One region of the Cupriavidus sp. genome, then DNA from elsewhere that is predicted to be linked to it. Evidence: predicted binding sites of a transcription regulator. Region 1 holds the regulator's gene; the other holds the start of a gene.
The links. The regulator FNR, encoded in region 1, switches genes on or off when oxygen is low (the NO sensors DNR and NnrR bind a similar motif). The targets are predictions, from matches to a motif close to TTGATNNNNATCAA.

Region 1 (11,988 bases):
ATCGTTTCCAGCTTGGCAGCCTGCTGCTTCGCCAGCTTCACGTCGCGGAACTTGCCCTGGCGGAACAAGGCGATTTCACGCGCCTTGCGCTCGTCCGGCAACACCAGCACTTCCTCGCCCGCCGCCGGCACTTCCGACAGACCCTGGATTTCCACCGGGATCGACGGACCAGCTTCCTTCGTCGGCTTGCCGTTCTCGTCCAGCATGGCGCGCACGCGGCCATAGGCACTACCGGCCAGCACGACATCGCCGCGCTTGAGCGTACCGCTGCTCACCAGGATCGTGGCGATCGGGCCCTTGCCCTTGTCGAGCTGGGCTTCCACCACCAGACCCTTGGCCGGTGCATCGACCGGAGCCTTCAGTTCCAGCACTTCGGCCTGCAGCGAGACTTGCTCGAGCAGATCGTCGATACCAAAACCGGTCTTGGCCGAAACGGGCACGAACGGCGAATCGCCACCGTACTCTTCCGGCAGCACCTGCTCGGCCACCAGTTCCTGCTTGACGCGGTCCGGATTGCCTTCGGGCTTGTCGATCTTGTTGATCGCCACCACGATCGGCACACCGGCAGCCTTGGCGTGCGCAATCGCTTCCTTGGTCTGCGGCATCACGCCGTCGTCTGCAGCCACCACCAGGATGACGATGTCGGTTGCCTTGGCACCACGGGCACGCATGGCCGTAAAGGCCTCGTGACCCGGGGTATCCAGGAACGTGATCACGCCACGGTCGGTTTCCACATGGTACGCACCGATGTGCTGCGTAATGCCACCGGCTTCGCCCGCCGCCACCTTGGTGCGACGGATGTAATCCAGCAGCGAGGTCTTGCCATGGTCGACGTGACCCATCACGGTCACCACCGGCGGACGCGGCAGCAGTTCGGCGTCAGTATGTTCCTCGCCTCCCACCACCAGCAGCGCTTCCGGATCGTCCAGCTTGGCGGCATACGCCTTGTGGCCCATTTCTTCCACCACAATCATGGCGGTTTCCTGGTCCAGCACCTGGTTGATCGTCACCATCTGGCCGAGCTTCATCATCTGCTTGATGACCTCGGATGCCTTCACGGCCATCTTGTGGGCCAGATCGGCCACCGAGACGGTTTCGGGCACATGTACTTCACGCACCACCGGTTCGGTCGGCGCCTGGAAGTTGCTGCGGTCGTCGGCATGCTGCCTGCCGCCACGGCCACGCGGGCCACTGCGCCAGCCACCCGTGCCGCCCGACGAATCGCCGCGCGTCTTCAGACCGCCGCCCTTCTTGCCACCACGGTTGTCATCCTGCCAGCCGGTCTTGGCACCCTTGGCGCCCTTCTTGTCGGCCGTAGCCGTCGTGGTCGTGGCGGCCGTGGTAGTGGCGGGTTTCTTGTCGTCTTTCTTGGCTTCCGTCGTGGCGCCGGCCGGCTTCACCGGCTTGTGCAGCGTACCGGTCTGCTCGGCCTTCTTTTCCTCGGCCTTGCGTTCGGACGGTGCCTTCAGCACGCGCGGCGGCGCATTCAGCATCTGCTGGATGGCGCGGGCCTCGGCCTCGGCAGCTTCACGGCGACGGCGCGCGGCAGCATCCTGCTCGGCACGTGCCTTGTCGGCAGCAGCCTTCGCGCTGTCCTGCTCGGCACGCGCCTTGTCGGCGGCAGCCTTCGCGTCATCGGCATTCTTCTGCGCCTGGGCGCGCTCGGCAGACAGGCGAGTCTTGTCGTCCTCGGCCTTCTTGCGAGCGGTTTCCTCCGCGGCATCGGTCGCGGCGCGCGCGGCGGCAGCCTCTTCCTCGGCCTTCTGGGCCAGCAGCTCGGCCTGGCGGCGTTGCTCGGCCTCCAGTGCTTCCTGCTTGGCGCGGCGCTCGGCTTCCTCACGCTCGGCGGCTTCGCGAGCGGCCTGGGCTTCGGCTTCCTGGCGGGCCAGTGCTTCGGCTTCCTGGCGGCGCTGCTCCTCGTCGTGGCGGGCCTGCTCGGCGGCGGCCTCGGCCGCTTCCTGGGCGTCGGCGCCGTCACCGTGCGATTCGGCCTCGTCGCGCTTGATCAGGACGCGCTTCTTGCGCACCTCGACCTGCACGGTACGGGTCTTGCCGGTGGAATCGGATTGACGGATCTCGGAAGTCTCGCGCTTGGTCAGCGTGATCTTCTTGCGCGCGTCGTCGGACTGACCGTGCGACCGCTTGAGGTAATCCAGCAGTCGGGTCTTGTCCGATTCGGTGATGATGTCTTCAGGCGTCGCCTTGCCCACCCCAGCTGCCTGCAATTGTTCCAGCAGGGCAGCTGCGCTGCGGCTCAGTTCTGCGGCCAGTTGGGCAACTGTTGTGCTTGCCATTCAAACCCTTTCAATGCTCGGTTTCTACGTCGGGACAATTCGTATGCGGAAAGCGCGTCCGGGCCAGGCCCGGACGTGTCCCTCAGTTAAACCAATGTTCCCGTGCTTTCATGATCAGCGCCTTGGCTTCATCGTCGCTGACGCTGGCCATCTCGACCAGCTCGTCCACGGCCAGTTCGGCCAGGTCGTCACGCGTGTGGATATTGCCTTCGGCCAGTTTGCCGATCAGCTCGGGGGTCAGGCCGTCGAGCGATCGCAGGTCCTGCGATACCTCTTCCACCTTTTCTTCCCGGGCCAGTTCCATCGTCAGCAGCGCATCGCGTGCGCGGTTGCGCAGCTCGTTGACGGTGTCTTCATCGAAGGCCTCGATTTCCATCATTTCACTGATGGGCACGTAGGCTACTTCTTCCAGCGTGGAGAAGCCTTCCTCGATGAGGATGTCCGCCACTTCTTCGTCCACGTCCAGCTTGGCCATGAACAGCTTGCGCACCACTTCGCTTTCCTCGGCCTGCTTCTGCGCCGATTCTTCCTGCGTCATGATGTTGATCTGCCATCCGGTCAGCTCCGACGCCAGGCGTACGTTCTGACCGCTGCGGCCAATGGCGATCGCGAGGTTTTCCTCATCGACCACCACATCCATGCAGTGCTTCTCTTCGTCGACCACGATCGACTGCACCTGTGCCGGCGCCAGCGCACCGATCACGAACTGCGCCGGATCTTCCGACCACAGAACGATGTCCACGGCTTCGCCGCCGATCTCGTTGCGCACCGCCGTGACACGCGTGCCACGCACGCCCACGCAGGTGCCGATCGGATCGATACGCTTGTCATGGGCCACCACGGCGATCTTGGCGCGCACGCCCGGGTCGCGGGCAGCCGCCTTGATTTCCAGCAGACCCTCTTCCATCTCGGGCACTTCGTTCTCGAAGAGCTTGATCAGGAACTCGGGCGCGGTACGCGACAGCTCGATCTGCGGGCCACGCGCGGCGCGATCCACATTCAGGATGTACGCACGCACACGGTCGCCGGTACGCAGGTTTTCCTTCGGAATGATCTGGTCACGTGCCAGCAGCGCTTCCACGCGACCCGACTCCACGATCAGGCCCTTCTTGTCGGCGCGCTTGACCGTGCCGGTCATGATCTTCTCGCCGCGGTCCAGGTAATCGTTCAGGATCTGCTCGCGTTCGGCATCGCGAATGCGCTGCAGGATCACCTGCTTGGCAGCCTGCGCGCCGATCCGGCCGAACTCCACCGACTCGATCTGCTCTTCGATGAAATCGTCGAGCTGCATGTCGGCGTTCTGCTCACGGGCCTCGAACAACAGGATCTGCTTGTCCGGTTCCTGCAGGCCTTGCTCATCGGGCACGACAAGCCAGCGGCGGAACGTCTCGTGCTCACCGGATTCACGGTCGATATGGACGCGGATATCCACGTCTTCCTCGAAACGCTTCTTGGTGGCCGAGGCCAGAGCTGCCTCCAGCGCGCCGAAAACCACATCCTTGTCGACGTTCTTCTCGCGCGCTAGCGCATCGACGAGCAACAGAACTTCGCGGCTCATTGCTTGTTCCCTTTTCTTTGATTTCCCTTGAAGTCGATCACCGGCACAAGACGTGCCTTGTCGACATCGGATATGGCGAATTCCAGCAGCGCCGGGCCGTCCTGGCCCTCGAATTCCATGCCGACCTTCTCGGCACCAGCCTCTCCCGCGACTTCGCGCAGGATGCCGACGAAATTCTTCTGGCCGTTGACCGGCAGGCGCAGCGTGACCCTGGCTTCAGCACCGGCAAAGCGGACGAAGTCGGCAAACTTCTTGAGCGGACGGTCCAGGCCTGGCGACGACACTTCGAGGCGCTCGTAGTCAACGTTTTCAACGGTGAGCACGTGCGTAAGCTGACGGCTTACCTTCTCGCAATCCTCAATGACGATGCCAGTTTCAGGCTGATCGATATAGACACGCAGAAGTCCGGCCGGGGCACGCTCAAGCTCAACCAACTCGTAGCCCATGCCGATAAGGGTGGTTTCGATCAAATCTGCCAGATGCACTGTAATCCCGAGTAGTGGCTTTCAATACCTTGGCAGACACTGGACAACACAACGTTCTGAAATCGAGGTTCCGAAACGACCTGTAAGCCCTGCCTGCCACATCACCCCCGGCAGCCATGCGCCATGTGACGCAAACCGGCCGCAAGCACAAATGGGCGAACCAAAAAAAAATGGGCGCAATGCCCATCATTCGCCCATCCTCGCTGAGGATGATACTTTTGAATAGACTTTGATTATACGCGGATTATGTCCAAAAGGCAAAAGCCGATTGGTCCGCGCCGGGATGAGGCGCCTGCCGGTACTTGCCGGCAGGCACCCCGACCCGCATCAACGATGACCGCCGCGTCCGCCGCCGCCACCGCTACCACCACCGCGTGGCCGACGATTGCCGCCGCCACCCTTGTTGGCCTTGGGCATCACATTGCCGTTGACATCGCCTCCGCCGCCACCGCGGCGCTGGCGATTGCCGCCGGCATTGCCAACATTTCCGGCACTGCCGGCGTTTCCACTCCGACCGCCGCGGCCACCGCCACGAGGACCACCCGGGCCGCCCGCGCCGCCCGCGCCGCCCGCGCCACGCATGCCGCCACCACCCATGCCGCCGCCAAACTTCGTTGTATGCGACGTCAGCGGTGCCGGTCCCGAAGGGATGTAACCCATCGATGTCTGCATCGGATCAGGCTGACCACCGCGGCCGGCGCTGCCGCCGCCACGATTGCCGCCGCTCTTCTCGAAGCGCGGCAGACCATCCATGCCGGTGTGCATCGGCATGCCGGCAATGGCAGCTTCCGTACGCTGCTTGCGGCCACCGACCTTGGTCATGCCCTTGCCACCCTGCTCACCCTTGGATGGCGCCTTCAGGCCGACTGCCGACATCAGGTTAAGCACTTCGGTGCCTTCGAGTTCCTGCCAGCGACCACGCTTGAGGCCGCGCGGCAGCAGGAACTGACCATAACGCGTACGAATCAGGCGCGATACCGTGAGCCCCACGGCTTCGAACATGCGGCGCACTTCACGGTTGCGGCCTTCGGTCAGCGCCACGTGATACCACTGGTTCACGCCTTCACCACCACCATCGGCGATGCGCAGGAAATTGGCCTCGCCGTCATCGAGCTGGATACCGTGTAGCAGGCGCTGGCGATCGGCTTCAGCCAGTTCGCCCAGCGTACGCACCGCGTACTCGCGCTCCACGCCATAGCGCGGATGCATGAAACGGTTGGCGATGTCACCCGACGTCGTGAAAATCAGCAGGCCTTCAGTATTGAAGTCCAGGCGGCCGACGGCCACCCACTTGCCGCTCTTGATCCGCGGCAAGCTGTCGAACACGGTCGGACGGCCTTCCGGATCCGACTGGCTGACGATTTCCCCTGCCGGCTTGTGGTACAGCAGCACGCGCGGCGGCTTGGACGACACCCTGCGGTGGATCAGCTTGCCATTCACGCGAACCTGGTCGGCCGGCAGAATGCGCTGACCGATGTGGGCCGGCAGTCCATTGACCGACACACGGCCCTGGAGGATCAGTTCTTCCATCTCGCGACGGGAGCCCAGGCCGCCCTCGGCCAGCACCTTGTGCAGCTTCGGCGCATCGTCATCCGACGTCAGCTCGCGCACCGGCTTGGCCTTGGTACGCGGCACGACCATGTCTTCCTGGTCGAACTGCTCGGAGATCACGAAGCGGAACAGGTCCTCGCCACCAGCGGCCGTCTTCTGCGCGCCGCCGGCGGGCTTGCCGCCCTGCTTGCCGGGCCTGTCGCCCTGACGCTGCTCGCCCCTGCCGCCTTGCTTGCCGGCACCGGGCTTGCCCTTGCGCTGACCATTCCGGTCACTCCGGTCACCGCCGCGCTCGGCATTCCGGTCGCCAGTCCGATCGCTCCGGTCACGCCTGGCAGGCTGCTCGGCCACTGGCTTGTTTTCGCCATCGACCAGGGCGGCCTTGCGCTGCGGCTGCTGCCGGCGCTTGCGCTGGCCCTGGCCGGCTGGCGCCTGGGCAGGCTGCGCATCACCGGACTCAGGCTGCGGCGCTACCTGCGCGCCAGCGTCCGCAGCGGGCGCCGGCTTGCGACGGCCACGACTACGCGGCGCCGCGGGCTGGGCACCCTCGCCACCTTCAGCCGCCACGGCGGGGTCGCCCTCGCCGCGGCCATCCCGGTCCTGTGCCGCCTGGCGGCGCGTGGCCACCAGGTTGCGCAGGCCGCGCCGAAGCCCCTTGCGGCGCGGTGCGCCGTCGGCGTCGTTACCCGAATCGGGGGCTGCGCCGGTGTCGCCCGGCACGTCCGGCTGGCGGACGTCTTGCTCAGCGGAATCAGACAAAGTATTCACTATCGATGTTGCAAGTTATTCAGTTGGACACGCGCTCGTCGTCGTCCTCGGTCGGCAATGGCAGTTCGCCAGTCCGATCCGGACCTTCGTCGGCCGCCGCTTCGGGAGCCTCGGTGCCCACGTGGAAACCGTTGGCGTGAGCCACCGGCGCATCGTCGTCCTGCCCATCATCCTTCACGGGCAAATGCGCGACGCTGGTTTCTTGTTCATCCTGCCCGGCTTCGCCCCCGGAATCAGGTTCGGTGCCGGCCGCATCCATATGCTCCGGCGCCTCGGCGGGCGGAGTCTCCGGCACTACGGCGGATATCTCCGTAGCGCCAGCCGCGTCGCCGGTTTCGGCAAACGCTTCCTCGTCACCCACCGGCGGGTTGGCCGTGGCGATTTCCTCGAAGTCGATCGCCTGCTGATCGAGCAGCGCGGCCTGCGCCTGTGCCTGCGCATCTTCCAGCGGTGGCAACTCGTCCAGCGAACGCAGCCCCAAGTCGTCCAGGAACGCCTTGGTCGTTGCATACAGCGCTGGGCGACCGGGCACATCGCGATGGCCGATGACCTCGATCCAGCCACGATCCTCGAGTTTCTTGACTACGTCCGTGCTGACCGTCACGCCGCGGATTTCCTCGATATCGCCCCGTGTGACAGGCTGGCGATACGCAATGATGGCCAATGTCTCCATCACCGCGCGCGAGTACTTTGGCGGCTTTTCCGGATTCAGGCGATCCAGGAATTCGCGCATCTCCGGGCGGCTCTGGAACCGCCAGCCACTGGCCAGGGCAACGAGTTCGACCCCGCGCTGCTGCCAGTCCTGGCGCAATTCTTCCAGCAACACCCGGATGGTGTCGGCACCGACGTCGTCGGCAAACAACCGCCGCAGATCGCCAACGCGCAGTGGCTCCTGCGCACAGATCAACGCGGTCTCGAGGACGATCTTCGCCTCTTGGGTATTCATGTGATTGCGTGCAGCCTGTCTTTGCACCTGCCCCCGGATCCATCCCGGGGCACTGGAGATTGCAGATACAGCGGCGCCGAAGCTTTCCGCCATCTCATCGCGCAGCCAGCGCGCATGCCTTCTGGCAGCGCAGCCGTGCACATCTTTCCTTGCATCGAGTTGCCGGTCTGTCCGGCAGGAGATCGTCCGGGCCTGGCAGGCTTCGCCAGTCGACGGACCTCTTGCGTCGCGCCTTCTCCCTTCGGGGCGGACAATCGCCAGGGCCACCGAATGGCCAAGACGGCAAGAAAATACGGATATCGGCTCAGGCAACCCAGACAACAATCGCCTTGACCCGGCGCCACCTTCCACACCGCCGTCGGCCTTTTAACCAGATCTTTTGAACCGGATGGACTGTGGGAATGGTTCCGGCATGCCTAAGCAGCCCCGAAACCCTGGACCGACACCCCAGATCAGGAATGTCGCCCCGGCGACGCCACGAGCATGACGCGGCGCGATACCGTGGTTCTCGCGATTGTATGGCATTCCGCCCCCCGCCCGCAACCCGCCGCTGTGGTCGATTCAAAACACCACGCAAAAACCGTGTTGCGCGAGCGTATCAGGAAGCCAGATCGCCCGCGCCACGCCGAGCGCGCCAAACCCGATCACCACCAGCGCCGACGCGGTCCGAATCACCGGCTTGCGTGACAACTGCCGCAGATAGCCAGACAACCCCGAGATCACCAGCAGGTTAGGTAGCGTGCCCAATCCGAACGCACCCATCACGAGCGCACCCGATGGCGCATTGCCAGCGAGCAGCGCCATGGCGAGTGCCCCATAAACCATGCCGCAGGGTACCAGACCCCATGCCAGCCCCATGCCATAGCGGCGCAACATCGGCGGGGTGCGCTGCTCGCGTCGCACCGCTGCCGGCACGTATCCCGCCACCGATCCCGCCAGGCGCACGACGTGCGATGCGGCACGCGATGCCAGCCGCTCGATCCAGCTGACAAGACTGGTTCGCCCGCGTAGCAACCACAGCCCGGTAAGAACCAGCATCACACTGCCGGCCGCATAGAGCCAGCGCTGCAGTGGCAGATACTCCTGCTTCCACACGGTTGCGCCGACCGCGCCCATCAATGCGCCAAGCAGCATGTAGGTGGTCAGGCGTCCGGCGTGCATCACGCACAGTTCGGCCCACCAGCTACGCGGCGAGCGATGCACGATCGCGGCCACCCGGCGCGTGCCGTTCTGCTCCGCGGCAATCGCAATGCCACCGCACATTGCGGCGCAATGCACGCCGCCAAGCAGGGCCACCAGAAAAACGCTTAAAAGTACACCAAATGGCAACTGTTCCTCGCTTCCGCGTCACTCGACGCTGTAAAATGCCTGCATCGCGCCCTCGCTTCAAGCGCATTCAAAACGAGCACTTCAATTGTTGACTTCCATTCCCGTCACCGAGATGTCGCCCCGCTGTTCCACGTGTGCCATGGGTCAGCTTTGCCTGCCCGTGGGCATGTCGCAGCAAGACCTCGTGAAAATGGACACGCTCGTGCAGGAACGCGTTCGTGTTCACAAGGGTGAAACGCTGTACCGCATGGGAGAGCCCCTCACCGCGGTCTATGCGATTCGCTTCGGCACACTGAAGACGCACGTCACGATGGAAGACGGGCGCACGCAGATCACGGGCTTTCACCTGCCCGGCGAAGTGATCGGTCTCGACGGGCTCAGCGAGATGCAGCACGCATCGGATGCCACGGCACTCGAAGACACCGAAGTCTGCGTCGTGCGGTTCGATGACCTGCAGGTATTGTCGGGCCAGCTTCCGTCGCTGCAAGGCCAGTTCCTGCGCCTGATGAGCAAGGAAATCTCCCAGGACCAGGTGATGCTGATCACGCTCGGCTCGATGCGTGCCGAGGAGCGTCTCGCGGCGTTCCTGATCAACATGTCTGAACGACTGTCGGCGCGCGGATACTCCTCGACAGAGTTCGTACTGCGCATGAGCCGCGAGGAAATCGGCAGCTACCTGGGCCTGAAGCTCGAAACCGTCAGCCGACTGTTCTCGCGCTTTGCGGAAGCGGGGCTGATCCAGATTCGTCAGCGCCATGTGAAGCTGGTCGATATGGAGGGTATCAAGCAGGTCTACAGCCGATCCTGCTGAACGGCGCCTTCGCGAGCAACATGCAAAAGGCCGCACCGGAGCGCATCCGGTGCGGCCTTTCCGTTTTCCAGGGTTCCCAGGCACTTCATGCATACCGGACCTATTCGAGTTCATCGGTATCGCTGAGCTTCACCGGCATCGTGTACAGCGTCAGCCCGCTGGACAACGCGCAGAACAGCCACGCCACCAGGAATCCCACCGTATAGACCGCCTGCCGCGATGCCTCGACCGGATGCCCGAAAAAACTGAGATCACCAGGATCCACCACCGAGAACACCACGGCCGTTGCCGCGCCTCCCATCAGGAATGCCGGCCATAACACCCACATCAGCCAGCGCAATCTCATGGTTGCCTCGCTGGTGTCCGGGCATGGTCAACATCGACCTTCTCCACGACCAGGCCATGACGGGTGGCATCCCCGACCGGCATATCGGCATGCGTGCTTGCCAGCCAGATCGTGATGCCGCAACCAATCATGGCCAGCAGCGGTCCGCTCATCAGGATCCACGGCCATGGCTCCTTGTACCAGGGCTTGGCGGGATGTGGGGTCATTGCGCTCTCCTCTTGGTATCGTCCAGCTTCACAGATAAAGCATCACAGATTGCGGGGTACGATAAAACTCGTGCTTTGCCGGATCTGCACCGCACGCGCGGGTTCCGCTTCGGCGGTCACCGTCACGCTGATCTTGTACGTCCCCTGCCTGGCATCGTCGATCGGCACGCGGATCCGGATTGGCAACAAGCGGTTCGATGTGGGCGACAACGCTTCCGCGGTGTGATCGTATTCGACGACCATCCCCTTCAACTCATCACTGCCGGCCTGCACGCGCACCTTCATCGGCGCTTCCGTTGTGTTGATCAACTGGAGTCGGTACACGTTCTCGATCCAGCGCCCTTCCACCTCGCGGCCAAGTGCGCCGCGATCGCGGATGATGTCGACCTTGAGCGGGGTGCGCATGGCCAGCGATGCGACAAATCCTACGGCCAGCAATAACCAGATCATGGTGTAGACGATTGTGCGCGGGCGCATCAGCCGTTTGCGTGCATCGGTCACGGACAGGCTCTTGCGCATCGCATTTTCCGATGTGTACCGGATCAGCCCGCGCGGATACTCCATCTTGTCCATGACCTGATTGCAGGCGTCGATACATGCCCCGCAACCAATACACTCGTACTGCAGGCCATCGCGGATATCGATCCCGGTCGGACACACCTGCACGCAGATGCTGCAGTTCACGCAATCGCCCAGGCCTGCCGCATGATGGTCTGCCTTGCGCGAACGGCTGCCACGCGGTTCGCCACGCCCCACGTCATAGGTCACGACAAAGGTATCGCGATCGACCATCACGCTCTGGAAACGCGCGTACGGACACATGTACTTGCAGACCTGCTCGCGCATGAAGCCCGCATTGCCCCACGTCGCAAACGCGTAGAACAGCATCCAGAAGGTTTGCCACGGGCCCAGCGAGAATTGCAGGATCTCGCTGCCCAGCTCACGGATCGGCGCGAAGTAGCCAATGAAGGTGAACCCCGTCCACAACGCGATGGCCACCCACAGCGTGTGCTTGGTCGCCTTGAGCCGGAGCTTGCGCAGGCTCCACGGGTCGCCGTCCAGGCGGATACGGGCGATGCGGTCACCTTCGACACGCCGCTCGATCCACATGAATATCTCGGTGTAGACCGTCTGCGGACAGGCATAGCCGCAGAACAGCCGCCCCGCAATAGCCGTGAACAGGAACAGTGACAGCGCCGAGATCACCAGCAGCACTGCCAGGTAGATCACGTCCTGCGGCCACAACACCAGTCCGAAGATATAGAACTTGCGTGCACCGAGATCGAACAGCACTGCCTGGCGGTCGTTCCATTGCAGCCACGGCGTGCCGTAGTAGACGAGCTGGGTCAGGATCACCAGCCAGACACGCCAGCTTGAAAAGGCGCCGGTCACCGAGCGCGGATAAATCTTGCGTCGTACCTCGTACAACGCCTCTTCGCTAGCCTCCGCGGCGCTGCCTGCGGGCGGCGCTGGCCGCCAGCCGGGGGCCTCGGTCCGGTCCCGCGTTGCGGGGGGAGATTCCAGGGGCGCGTTCATTGTTTAGCCCTCATGCTCCGGCGCGGGCGGTACGCCGCCCAGCGTCGGAGCGGTTTGTCATTGCCCTGCAGGCGCCGTGTTCGACAGGCCCCAGATATAAGCCGTCAGCATGCGGATGCGTTCCGGCGTCAGGATTTCCTCATGTGCCGGCATATGGC
Region 2 (11,988 bases), on a different contig from region 1:
TGGCGCAGGCAGTCCAGTATGGCGAACTGGAGATCAACCATTTCGAGCCCGTCGTCGCCTCTCGCGTGTTTGACAGCATTACGTTGCTGAAGAACGGCATCCAGCGCTTTGCCGAGAAGTGCGTAGCGGGCATCCAGGCGGATGTCGCCCAGAATGAACGTCACTTGCTCGATTCGATGGCGGTAGCCACCGCACTCGTTCCCACGATCGGGTACGCACGTGTCAGCAAGCTCGCACGACAGTCGGTTGCCGAAGGACGTCCACTGCTGAGCATCCTCGAACAATCCGGCTTGCTTTCGAAAGAACAGGCGCTTGAGGCCATCCAGAAGGCGTCGTACCCGGTCTTCAACCAATGACCCAGCGTTGCCGCCGCCAACGATAAACTGGCGGCGGCAACCATCAGACTTGACGACAAACATGCTTGGAAAGGAAGAACTTCTGCACTGGATGGCCGCGCAGAAGCTGACGTTCGGCTACGAGGAACACGAGCGGGTTCTTAACATGGCGGAATCGGGCACGTTGCGCTTGACGCTGCACGGGGCACGCTGCAAGAACCTGCTCGTACAGGACAAGCAAGGCCAGTGTTACCTCATCGTAACGACCGCAGACAAGTCGCTGGACCTCGCGGGCACCGCCAAGGCTTTGGGAAGCAAGCGCATGTCGTTTGCTTCGGCGGAGCGCATGCATGACTTGCTAGGCGTGCGTCCCGGTTCATTGAGCCCTTTGGCATTGGCCAACGACAAGGCGCTGTCCATCAATCTGATCGTGGACAGCGAACTGGCCAAGGAACCAACCTTCCTGTTTCATCCATTGGACAGTACCGCAACGGTGTCTCTACCGGCGGGCGAACTCGAAAGGTTCCTCGATGGCACCGGGCATCGCATCATCTGGGCCGCCCTTCCAACTCGATGTTGAGTGTTGGCGCGCGCTCCCTTACTATGTTCGAACATATGCAAAAGTAAGGGATAATCCGCGTCCGCAATGTTGTGGCGCGTCTCGCCCGTATGAGCCGAACCAATTCCGCTGAAATCACCCGCCAGTTGCTGGATGGGATCACCACGGGTCGCTTTCCGGTCGGCGCGCTGCTGCCCACCGAATTCGAGTTGTGCGAGCAGTTCCAGGCCAGCCGCTACACGATCCGGGCTGTGCTGCAGGAGCTGCAAGATCTTGGACTGGTGTCGCGTCGCAAGAACGTGGGCACACGTGTCGAGGCAGCGATCCCCAAGCCAGTATTCCGGCCAACGCTGGCGTCGGTGGAAGACCTGATGCAGTTCGGCGAGGAGCACCGGCGCGTGGTGCAGTCGGTGGATACCGTGGCGGCAACCGGCGATCTTGCGAAGGATCTCGGCTGCATCGACCAAGCGAAGTGGCTGCGGATCTCCAGCGTGCGGATGAGCGATGCCACCAGCGCCACACCAATGGCCTGGACCGATGTGTATATAGATCCGGTCTACACGGATATTGCCGAAGCGGTGCGCAAGTCACCGCGCATGCTGGTGAGTTCGCTGCTCGAAAGCCGGCATGGCAAGCAGATTGCCGAGATCGAACAGGACGTGCGTGCGTCCGTACTGGCCGATGCGCGGATTGCCGATGCCCTGCAACTTGCGCCGGGTAGCGCAGTACTCAAGATCTTGCGGCGCTATATGGACGATACCGGCGCCACCTTCGAAGTCTCCGTGACCGTACATCCGGCGGACAGCTTTGCCGTGTCGATGCGACTGAAACGGTCGGCTGGGTAATGCCGCCCCCGCCGACGACAGCGCAATATACGTAAATATCTTTCCTTCATGGGCCGCAAGTGATCGCAGCCCACTTCTGCTTTACTCCACATCCTTCCAGTTTATCTAGGGTTAACGATCACGACACAACCGTGATTGTTCCTTGCCGTCCGTCTTTCGCACTCCTAATATAGGTCAACATCTTTACCTATTTAGGAGGAGCGACATGAAGCGGTTCCAGGATCGGGTAGTCATCGTCACCGGGGGCGGCGGTGGCATCGGCGGCGCCACCTGCCGGCGTTTTGCCAGCGAAGGCGCACGTGTGGCCGTGTTCGACATGAACCTCGATGCCGCGCGGAAAGTGGCTGCCGATATTTGCGCGGCAGACGGCACGGCCGAAGCATTTGCCTGCGACATCACTGATCGCGCGGCCGTCGATGCAGCCGTGGCTGCCGCTGAAGCGAAGCTCGGCCCGATCGACATCCTGATCAACAACGCCGGTTGGGATGTGTTCAAGCCATTCACGAAGACCGAGCCCGCGCAGTGGGACAAGCTCATCGCGATCAACCTGACCGGCGCACTGCATATGCACCACGCAGTGCTGCCGGGCATGGCGGCACGCAAGGCCGGGCGCATCGTCAATATCGCGTCCGATGCGGCGCGCGTCGGTTCATCGGGCGAAGCGGTCTATGCCGCGTGCAAGGGCGGACTGGTGTCGTTTTCCAAGACCATCGCGCGCGAGCATGCGCGTCACGGCATCACGGTCAATGTGGTCTGCCCTGGTCCCACCGATACGGCGCTGTTCGCCGAATACAAGGAAGGCGCGGGTAATCCGGACAAGTTGATGGAGGCCTTCACGCGCGCCATTCCACTGGGCCGCATCGGCAAGCCTGAAGACCTGCCCGGCGCGGTGCTGTTCTTTGCGAGCGATGACGCCGCCTTTGTGACGGGCCAGGTCCTGAGCGTGTCGGGCGGTCTGACCATGAACGGCTAAGCACTACCCCAAACATTCCAAGGAGCGAGACATGGCATTCGAAGACATTCTGTACGAAGTTCGCAACGGCGTGGCCTGGATCACGATCAACCGGCCGGACAAGATGAACGCATTCCGCGGCCAGACCTGCGACGAGCTGATCAAGGCGCTGAACAGGGCCGGCTATGACCGCGAAGTAGGCGCCATCGTGCTGGCGGGCGCGGGAGATCGCGCCTTCTGCACCGGCGGCGACCAGTCCGCGCACGACGGCAACTACGACGGACGCGGCACCATCGGCCTGCCCATGGAAGAACTGCACGACACCATCCGCAATGTGCCGAAGCCGGTGATTGCACGCGTGCAGGGTTTTGCGATCGGTGGCGGCAATGTGCTCTGCACCGTATGCGACCTGACCATCTGCTCCGAGAAAGCTGTCTTTGGCCAAGTAGGGCCGAAGATGGGCTCGGTCGACCCAGGCTATGGCACCGCATTCCTGGCACGCGTGGTCGGCGAGAAGAAGGCCCGTGAGATCTGGTACATGTGCCGCCGCTATTCGGGCGCTGAAGCCGTGGCAATGGGCCTGGCCAATGCCTGCGTGCCCCATGAAGAGCTCGACGCCGAAGTCCAGAAATGGGGCGAGGAACTGTGCGAGCGCAGCCCCACCGCACTGGCCATCGCCAAGCGCAGTTTCAATATGGATACCGCGCACCAGAGCGGCATTGCCGGCATGGGCATGTACGCGCTGAAGCTGTACTACGACACCGAGGAATCGCGCGAGGGCGTCAATGCGCTCAAGGAAAAGCGCAAGCCGGACTTCCGCAAATACGCGAAGTAACACCTCGCCAGCGCGCGCCGCAGAGTCATACCGGAGACAGACACCATGAACCCCTACCTCAATGAAGACCTGGTGACGCTGGGCGACCATGCCCGGCGCTTTGCCACCGACCGCATCGCACCCGGTTTCCAGCAACGCGACCAGACCCGCGAGCTCGACCGCGCGCTGATGCGCGAAATGGGCGAGATGGGCTTTATCGCGCCCGAATTGCCCGAGCAGTATGGCGGCCAGGGGCTCGGGTGCCTGGCGGCCGGCGTAATTCACGAAGAGGTGGCACGCGCCGATCTGAGCCTGTCGTATATCAACCTGCTGGCGTCGCTGAACGGGCAAATCCTGGCGCATCACGGCAAGCCCGAAGTAGTCGCCCCGTGGCTCGCGCGACTCACGCGCGGTGAAGCGTTGCTGGCCATCGCCCTGACTGAACCGCGCGGCGGATCGGACGCCGCCAACCTGCAATTACGCGTCGAACGGATTGGCGACGAGTACGTGATCAACGGCGAGAAGACCTCGATCTCTGCTGCCGATCAGGCCGACGCCACGGTAGTCTTCGGCCGCACCGGCACGCGTGAAATGGCCGCCTACGGCGTGACCGCGCTGCTGGTGCCGATGGACTTGCCCGGCGTCACCACCAACCGCTTCGACTGCCACGGCCAGCGCGCCATCGGGCGCGGTTCGATCTTCTTCGAGAATGTGCGCGTACCGATCGACCATCGGCTCGGCGAAGAGAACAAGGGTTTTGTTCAGGTGATGCAGGGCTTCGATTTCTCGCGCGCGCTGATCGGCCTGCAGGTCCTGGCCGTGGCACGCGTGTCATTGGAGGAAACCTGGGCCTATGTGGCTGAGCGCGAGGCCTTCGGCAAACCGCTGTCAGCATTCCAGGGGGTCTCGCATCCGCTGGCCGATTTCGACACGCAGGTTGAAGCAGCACGGCTGCTTTGCCTCCAGGCGTTGTGGCTTAAGGACCAGGGCGCACCGCACAGCGCCGAGGCGGCCATGTGCAAGTGGTGGGCGCCCAAGCTGGCGTATGACGTGGTGCACCAGTGCCTGCTGATGCACGGCCACGGCGGCTACGACCGAGGACCGATGGAGCAACGGCTGCGCGATGTGCTGGGCTTCCAGATTGGCGATGGCACCGCGCAGATCATGAAGACGATCATTGCACGCGCCCGTGCGGGCCGCGATGCGGTGCCGATCTAAGCCCTGTTCCACGGAGACCACGTCATGGATTTCGATGCAGTATTGCTGGCGCCGCGACGCGCCCGGAGCGTTGCCAACGGTTACTGGCTGGACCGCACGATCAATGACGAGATCGATGCGTGCCTGGCGCAGTGCCCGGACAAGCTGGCACTGGCCGCGGTCAGCGTGGCGTCGGGCCAGACACGGCGCTTTACCTATCGCCAGTTGGTATCACTGGCCGACCGCATCGCGGTGGGACTGACACGGCTGGGCGTGGGCCGCAACGACGTGGTGGCCATGCAGTTACCGAACTGCTGGCAGTTCACCGCGCTGTACCTGGCCTGCTCGCGTATCGGCGCGGTCTTGAACCCGCTGATGCATATCTTTCGTGAGCGCGAACTGCGCTTCATGCTGGCGCACAGTGAGGCCAAGGTACTTATCGTACCGAAAGTCTTTCGCGGCTTCGATCATGAAACCATGGCCCAATCGCTGCAGGCGGATTTACCCGGACTGCGGCAGGTGGTGGTGGTCGATGGCAACGGCGCCAACGACTTCGATGCGCTGCTGACCGTACCTGCCTGGGAAACCGACGACGACGCGCACGAGATACTCACACGCCATCGCCCAGGTCCCGACGACATTACGCAGCTCATCTTCACCTCGGGCACCACTGGCGAGCCCAAGGGGGTCATGCATTCAGCCAATACGCTGATGTCGAACATCGTTGCCTATGCGGAGCGTTTGCAACTGGGCCGAGACGACGTAGTGTTGATGGCATCGCCAATGGCACACCAGACCGGCTTTATGTATGGCCTGATGATGCCAATCATGCTGCGCGCCAGCGCCATATTGCAGGACACCTGGGACCCGCGCATCGCAGCCGACGTGATTCGCACCGAGGGCGTGACATTCACGATGGCGTCGACCCCGTTCCTGACCGACCTCACGCGAGAGGTGCAGGAAACCGCCGCGCCGGTGCCTACATTGAAAACCTTTCTCTGCGCCGGGGCTCCGATCCCGGGCGCGCTCGTCGAGCAGGCCCGCCAAGTGCTGGGCGCCAAGATCGTCTCGGCCTGGGGCATGACCGAGAATGGCGCAGTCACGCTGATCCATCCGCACGACGACGACCACCGCGCCTGCACGACTGACGGCTGCCCCTTGCCGGGCGCTGAAGTCCGGATTGCAGCGCCTGATGGCAACGCTGCCGCGCCCGGCGAGGTCGGCAGGCTGCTGGTGCGGTCGTCGTCGAACTTCGGCGGTTACCTGAAGCGTCCGCACCTGAACGCCACTGACGACGAGGGCTGGTTCGACAGCGGCGATTTGGCTTCGTTGGATATCGACGGCTATATTCGCATCAGCGGCCGCAGCAAGGACGTCATCATCCGGGGCGGAGAGAATATTCCGGTGTTCGAGATCGAAGCGCTGTTGTACCGGCACCCGGCCGTTGCGCAGGTAGCCATCGTCGCTTATCCCGACGCCCGGCTCGGCGAACGCGCATGTGCGGTGGTGGTACCCAGGGGCGGGAAATCACTCGGCTTCGACGAGATGGTGACTTTCCTGAAAGCCCGGCAGGTAGCGCTGCAATACATCCCGGAACGGTTAATCCTGCGCGACGCGCTGCCGGCCACGCCGACCGGCAAGATCCAGAAGTTCAGGTTGCGCGAGATACTGGCCGAGGGCACGCTCTAGCCGCCGCGCTACAATCGCGGGCGCACCGTCAACCGCACAGGAACATGGAATCTCCGGACAAACTCGCCGCCGCGCCATTGGAGATGGAACTGGCCAACCGGCTGTTCTTTCGGCTCTACCAATGCGCGAACATGCTGCACAAGACGGGCACCCGCGCCGTGGAGGACGAAGGCCTGACCACCCAGCAATGGGCCGTGCTGGGCGCGCTGTCGCGTGAACAGGCCGCGCCGGGCATGAGCATCGGCGAACTGGCCAAGTACCTGATGGTGACGCGACAGAACCTGTCGGGCGTGATCAGCCGCATGGAACGCGACGGCCACGTAGCCATCGCCCCCGACCCGCGCGACCGCCGCTCACGCGTGGTCACCATGACGCAAGAGGGCCGGCACGTCTGGCTGGAACTGGCCCAACCCAAGATCCGCGCGTACTACGGTCGGCTACTCGCCAATTTTTCCACCGACGACATCACGCATGCGCTGCACTACTTGCTGAAGCTGCTCAACAGCATGGAGCAACTGGACCAGGAGTGGGCCGCGGGGGGCGAGGAAGAGTAGCGGTTACAGGGCAGGTCCTCCACACCTGCGCCGGTCTACGCCGTCACATTTGATTCAACGCAAACGCCGTAGCAATATCGCCAACTTTCACACCCGAACGACCTACCATGCAATGCGTACGGCGCCTTCCTGCGCGCCGCCGCATTGCAAATGGCCAAGAAATTCCCGCTCCATCCGAAGCACCCCGAACGCATCTGCTGGGGTTGTGACAAGTATTGCGCCGTCGATGCCATGGGCTGTGGCAATGGCTCCAGCCGCACGCAGCATCCGATGGAACTGCTCGGTGACGACTGGTACGAGCATGGCGATTGGGGGATCGAGGTGGAGGTGAAGGACGCGTCAGCGCGCCCCCCATCCGCAGCCTGAAGCCACGCCGTCTTACTCCTCCCGCTTCAGGTACCCTTCAGCCAGTGCCACCCAGCATGCTGCACCCAGCGGGATCAAGGCATCGTTGAAGTCGTAGCCATCGTTGTGGACCGAGCATCCCACCCATTGCCCCGTGCCATTGCCGAGCACGAAGTAGCAGCCGGGCACCTTCTCCAGCATCCACGCAAAATCCTCGCTGCCCATCTGCGTGGATGGGGGCACCTGCAAGACCTTGTCGTTGCCCAGCACGCTGGCTACCGCCGCGCGCGCGATGGCCGCTTCGGCCGCGGTATTGCAGATGGCCGGCACCAGATGCTGGTATTCGATATCGACGCTCACGCCGCACGATGCGGCCTGGTGCGTGATCACCTCGCGAATCCGTTGCTCAAGCAGTTTGCGCACCTCGGGCACGGTGGCGCGCACGCTTAGCTTCAGCGTGGCCGTTTCCGGGATGATGTTGTACGTGGTGCCCGCCTCGATCTGTCCGACGCTGATCACACCCGCGTCCACCGGCGCCACGTTGCGCGCAATGATGCCCTGCAGCGCCACTACCGTATGGGCCAGCGCCAGTGTAGGATCCGCCGCGCGATGCGGGATGGCCCCATGCCCACCCTTGCCGCGGAACGTGACGGTGACGCGATCCGACGATCCACCTTGCGGGCCAGCTTGCACCACGGCCATTCCCACTGGCAACCCTGGCGCATTGTGGAACGCGTAGATCGCATCGCACGGGAAACGCTCGAACAGGCCGTCATCCATCATCGACAGCGCGCCGGTCATGCCTTCCTCATCAGGCTGGAAGATCAGGTTCAGCGTGCCATCGAAGTTGCGCGTGCTGGCCAGGTATTCGGCGGCGGCCAGCAAGGTTGCCGTGTGGCCGTCGTGCCCGCAGGCATGCATACGGCCCGGCACCTGGCTCTGGTAGGCCAGCCCGGTACGCTCCTGCAGCGGCAATGCGTCCATATCGGCGCGGATGCCGATACGGCGTTGCCCGTTGCCGACCTTCAGTTGCGCGACGATGCCGTGGCCACCGATGCCGGCATGCACGTCATAGCCCCATTCGCGCAACAGGCCCGCAACAATGCCTGCGGTACGCGGTACTTCGGCGCCAAGTTCAGGATGCGCGTGGATGCCATGGCGCAGTTCGGCGAAACGTACCGCGGACGCGGCCAATGCTGCAGGGATCTGGTTGGAAATGTTGTCGGTCATGATGATGTTTAGTCGCGGCCCGGGTGGCTGGGAAACAGCAGCAGTGCAATGAAACTGATGATGGATGCGCAGAACAGGTAGCCGGCGGGTGCCATGCGGCTGCCGGTAGTGGCAATCAGCCAGGTCACGATCAGCGGTGCAAAACCGCCGAATACCGTAACGCCCACGCTATACATGATCGACATGCCGGTAGCGCGATGGTGGCGCGGCAGCGCTTCCATCATCATCGCCGTGCCGGCACCGCTGCCGACCGAGCCAATGGTCACCGACAGCGCTATGCAGCACAGCGTCAGCGGCAGGCCCGGTCCCGACGACAGCAGCGCGAAGTTCGGCAGCATCACGCACAGCGACAGAATGCTGTTGGCGATCAGCAGCGGCTTGCGGTGCCCCAGCCGGTCCGCGAAGCGTGCGAACAGCGGTGCCATCACCAGCATCGTCAAACCCGCCACGCATGCGGCCAGGAAAGCCGTGGCCTGCGGCATATGCACGGTGTTGACCAGGTAGGTCGGCATATAGAACACCATGATGTACATCGACGACGTGCTGCTGGTCATCAGCAGCACGCCGAGGAACAGCGTGCGGCCATGCTCGCGCAACACCGCGCGCAGGCTGGCGTGCGCGGTATCTTCCGTATGGGTTTCCTCAAGGTGGCGCCGGATATAGATGCCCACCGGCGCAATCAGCAGGCCGATCAGAAACGGCACGCGCCAGCCCCATGACTGCAGGGCTTCCGCGCTCAATGACGCCGACACGGCGGCACCGGTCAACGCACCCAGCAAGGCGGCGGCGCCCTGCGTGGCGGCCTGCCAGCTCACCAGGAAGCAACGCCGGTTCTTGCTGGCCGATTCCATCAGCAATGCCGACGCCGCGCCTACTTCACCGCCGGCGGACAAACCCTGCAGCAGGCGGCCGAACACCACCAGCACGGTTGCCGTCACGCCGATGCTGGCATATGACGGTGTAAACGCGATCAACGCGGTGCCCACGGTCATCAGCGCAATAGTGAGTGTCAGAGCGGCCTTGCGGCCCCGGCGATCGGCCAGGTTGCCAATCAGCACGGCTCCCAGCGGCCGCATCACGAAGCCGGCGCCAAACGTGGCGAATGACAGCAATAGAGATGCTGTAGGACTGCTGGCCGGAAAAAACAGCCGGCCGATAATGGCTGCAAAAAAGCTGTAGACCGTGAAGTCGTAGATTTCGAGACCGTTGCCGATGGCGGCGGCAATCACGGCGCGGTGTTTGCCGGGATGGCGCGCGGCAGTGCTGGCCGCGGGCGTGACAATATCTGCTGCGGCATCGCTGCGCAGCGGAAGACTGGCTTCGTGCATGAGGCTCCTCGTGGTGGCACGTCACGGCAGTCGCCCGTCTGCGCTGCCAGTTGTTATGGTCTTGTGCTGGTGCGGACGATCTTAGGAGCGGTGTACCCACAAAGCACGCGGCTTTTTTTCATGGGTATAAACGTTGGTAATCACGAAGGTCTGGCGAATCCTTCGGCAATTACAGGGCGGCGGGAAAATCGGCGCGTAGCGCCGCGAGCAGTTCGTCATGCAGGCGCGCTGCGGCCACCGTCATCGTATGCCGGTCACGCGAGACCAGCGAGATGATGCGATCGGGCACCGGCTCGACGATGTCGAGAAAGTCCATGGTTTCCACCAGGAAGCGGCTGCGGCGCGACTCTTCCGACAGCAGCAGCAGGATATCGCCAAGCCGGCTCATTTCCAGCGCCAGTGTCATCGAGTTGCACTCCACCACGCGCTCCGGCAATTCCAGCCCATTGGCGCTGAACAGCTGATGAAATGGTGTGGAGGGATCGGCCAGCGGATCGAGCACCATCCAGTCGGCCTGCTGCAACGCACTCAGGGAGGTTGCGCCGCGCAGCGGATGGCCCCTGCGGCCGGCAATCAGCGTCGGAACGCGGCAAGCCTGGGTGCAATCGAGCGCTCGGTCCACGGGTAGCGCTTGCGAAGTCAGCGCGAAATCCAGCATGCCTTCGCGCACCTGCTCCAGCAACTGGGCCGGGCGCATTTCCTGGACACGGAGTCGGGCGTGGGGAAAATCATGCCGGAACGACATCATGCAGGTGCCCACGGATCGCAGCAGCGCGCTGACGGGCGTCACGCCCACCACGATGTCGCTGACCACGGTGCCCTTCATGTCTTCCATGTCCTGGCGGGCGCGACGCACGTTTTCGCTTATCAGGCGTGCATGGCTGACCAGCCGTTGGCCATGGGCGGTCAATTGCACGCCCTTGCTGGTGCGCACGAACAACGTGGCGCCAACACTGGTTTCCAGTTCCTTGATGGCCTTGCTCAGGGCCGGCTGGGTGACATGCAGCAGGCGCGACGCTTCCTGGATGCTGCCGGTTTCGGAAACGGCGGCCAGCGCGCGCAACTGGTGTAGCTTCATGGACGGGGTTCCCGGGACCACGCCACGCGGTGCGCGGCGGAAAACGGCCATTCTAGGCCGCAGCCCGGGATTCCCTCAATATGGGGTCCTGCCCTGCGGGCCGGACCCCATGCAGCGGAACATCAAACCCGAAATACTCAATACCCGTAATACGGCTGCGGGGCATACTGGACCGGTGCCGGACGGCCGCAAGGTACATAGGCGCCGTCGTAGCGGCTATAGCAGTAGCCCGGCGGCACAGCCGGCGCGGCATAGCTGACCGGTTGCGGTGCATACACGGGTTGCGGCGGCGCATAGACCGGCGCGGGCGCGGCTACCACAGGCTGGCTGACAACCAGCGCACCAAGCGCCAGGCCGGCCACGGCGGCTATCGCAATTGCGGCACCCGCCGATCCGCCGCCACCGCCGTGGTAGCGGTCGCGCGCCGAGGCGGTCCCCGCGACCAGCATGGTGGCACTCAGGACAGCAATACCAGCGTAACGAATCGACTTGCGCATCTTTGACTCCTTGTCGGGCCAACCTTGGCCCTCTCTACGGAATACATGATGGACGTCGAACGATTACATTGGTTTACGTGATGGTGAGCAGATGTAAGCACGCCGCGCCAGTAACGGCCTGGCAACGGCGCTGGCGGGTCATTTCTGGAATCCGGCGTTACAAGTTCGAATCGGGAGCCGAGCGATATCGCCAGTTGACAGCGCGGTTCGACCTGCAAATACTTCCCAACGCAACGCCTCAGTGCCTGCGTGATACCCCTGAAGCGGTGCGGCTCCGCTGTCGATACCACTTCAACCAGGGACCAGCATGCTCAAACACCGCCCCTCTCACCCCTCTCACCCTCCTCGTCTCACTGACTCCCCACGCTCACCGGTTCGCCTGCACCACCTGTTGCTGGCCTGCGCCGTTGCCGCGCTCAGCGCCTGCGCATCGCAGGTTGCCAATCCACCGGTGCCCTCGCAGCCGGCCACCACGCCGGCCCCAACCGCCGCCGGGAAAACCGAGGTGCTCTGGCTGGGCCAGTCCGCCATCCGCATCACCACGCCCGGTGGCAAGGTGATCGTG

Region 2: a site for FNR is predicted at 6,995-7,008, ahead of ACO550_RS27080 (DUF3079 domain-containing protein). Genes of this name have one in related genera too.

The regions. Positions count from the first base shown of each region.
Region 1 is NZ_DBHKYV010000030.1:64,772-76,759, reverse strand. Features, by position in the region: gene infB (translation initiation factor IF-2) at 1-2,294, opposite strand, end outside; gene nusA (transcription termination factor NusA) at 2,377-3,852, opposite strand; gene rimP (ribosome maturation factor RimP) at 3,849-4,337, opposite strand; gene rluB (23S rRNA pseudouridine(2605) synthase RluB) at 4,665-6,647, opposite strand; gene scpB (SMC-Scp complex subunit ScpB) at 6,676-7,602, opposite strand; gene ACO550_RS28025 (urease accessory protein UreH domain-containing protein) at 8,164-8,931, opposite strand; gene fnr (fumarate/nitrate reduction transcriptional regulator Fnr) at 9,017-9,742, shown strand; gene ACO550_RS28015 (hypothetical protein) at 9,843-10,088, opposite strand; gene ACO550_RS28010 (hypothetical protein) at 10,085-10,294, opposite strand; gene ccoG (cytochrome c oxidase accessory protein CcoG) at 10,337-11,830, opposite strand; gene ccoP (cytochrome-c oxidase, cbb3-type subunit III) at 11,888-11,988, opposite strand, start outside.
Region 2 is NZ_DBHKYV010000028.1:73,157-85,144, forward strand. Features, by position in the region: gene ACO550_RS27040 (aspartate ammonia-lyase) at 1-356, shown strand, start outside; gene ACO550_RS27045 (YbaK/EbsC family protein) at 418-915, shown strand; gene ACO550_RS27050 (UTRA domain-containing protein) at 1,005-1,739, shown strand; gene badH (2-hydroxycyclohexanecarboxyl-CoA dehydrogenase) at 1,945-2,712, shown strand; gene badI (2-ketocyclohexanecarboxyl-CoA hydrolase) at 2,744-3,526, shown strand; gene aliB (cyclohexanecarboxyl-CoA dehydrogenase) at 3,572-4,723, shown strand; gene aliA (cyclohexanecarboxylate-CoA ligase) at 4,748-6,391, shown strand; gene ACO550_RS27075 (MarR family transcriptional regulator) at 6,436-6,945, shown strand; gene ACO550_RS27080 (DUF3079 domain-containing protein) at 7,096-7,311, shown strand; gene ACO550_RS27085 (M20 aminoacylase family protein) at 7,324-8,520, opposite strand; gene ACO550_RS27090 (MFS transporter) at 8,529-9,848, opposite strand; gene ACO550_RS27095 (LysR substrate-binding domain-containing protein) at 10,018-10,926, opposite strand; gene ACO550_RS27100 (mechanosensitive ion channel protein MscS) at 11,064-11,423, opposite strand; gene ACO550_RS27105 (metal-dependent hydrolase) at 11,815-11,988, shown strand, end outside.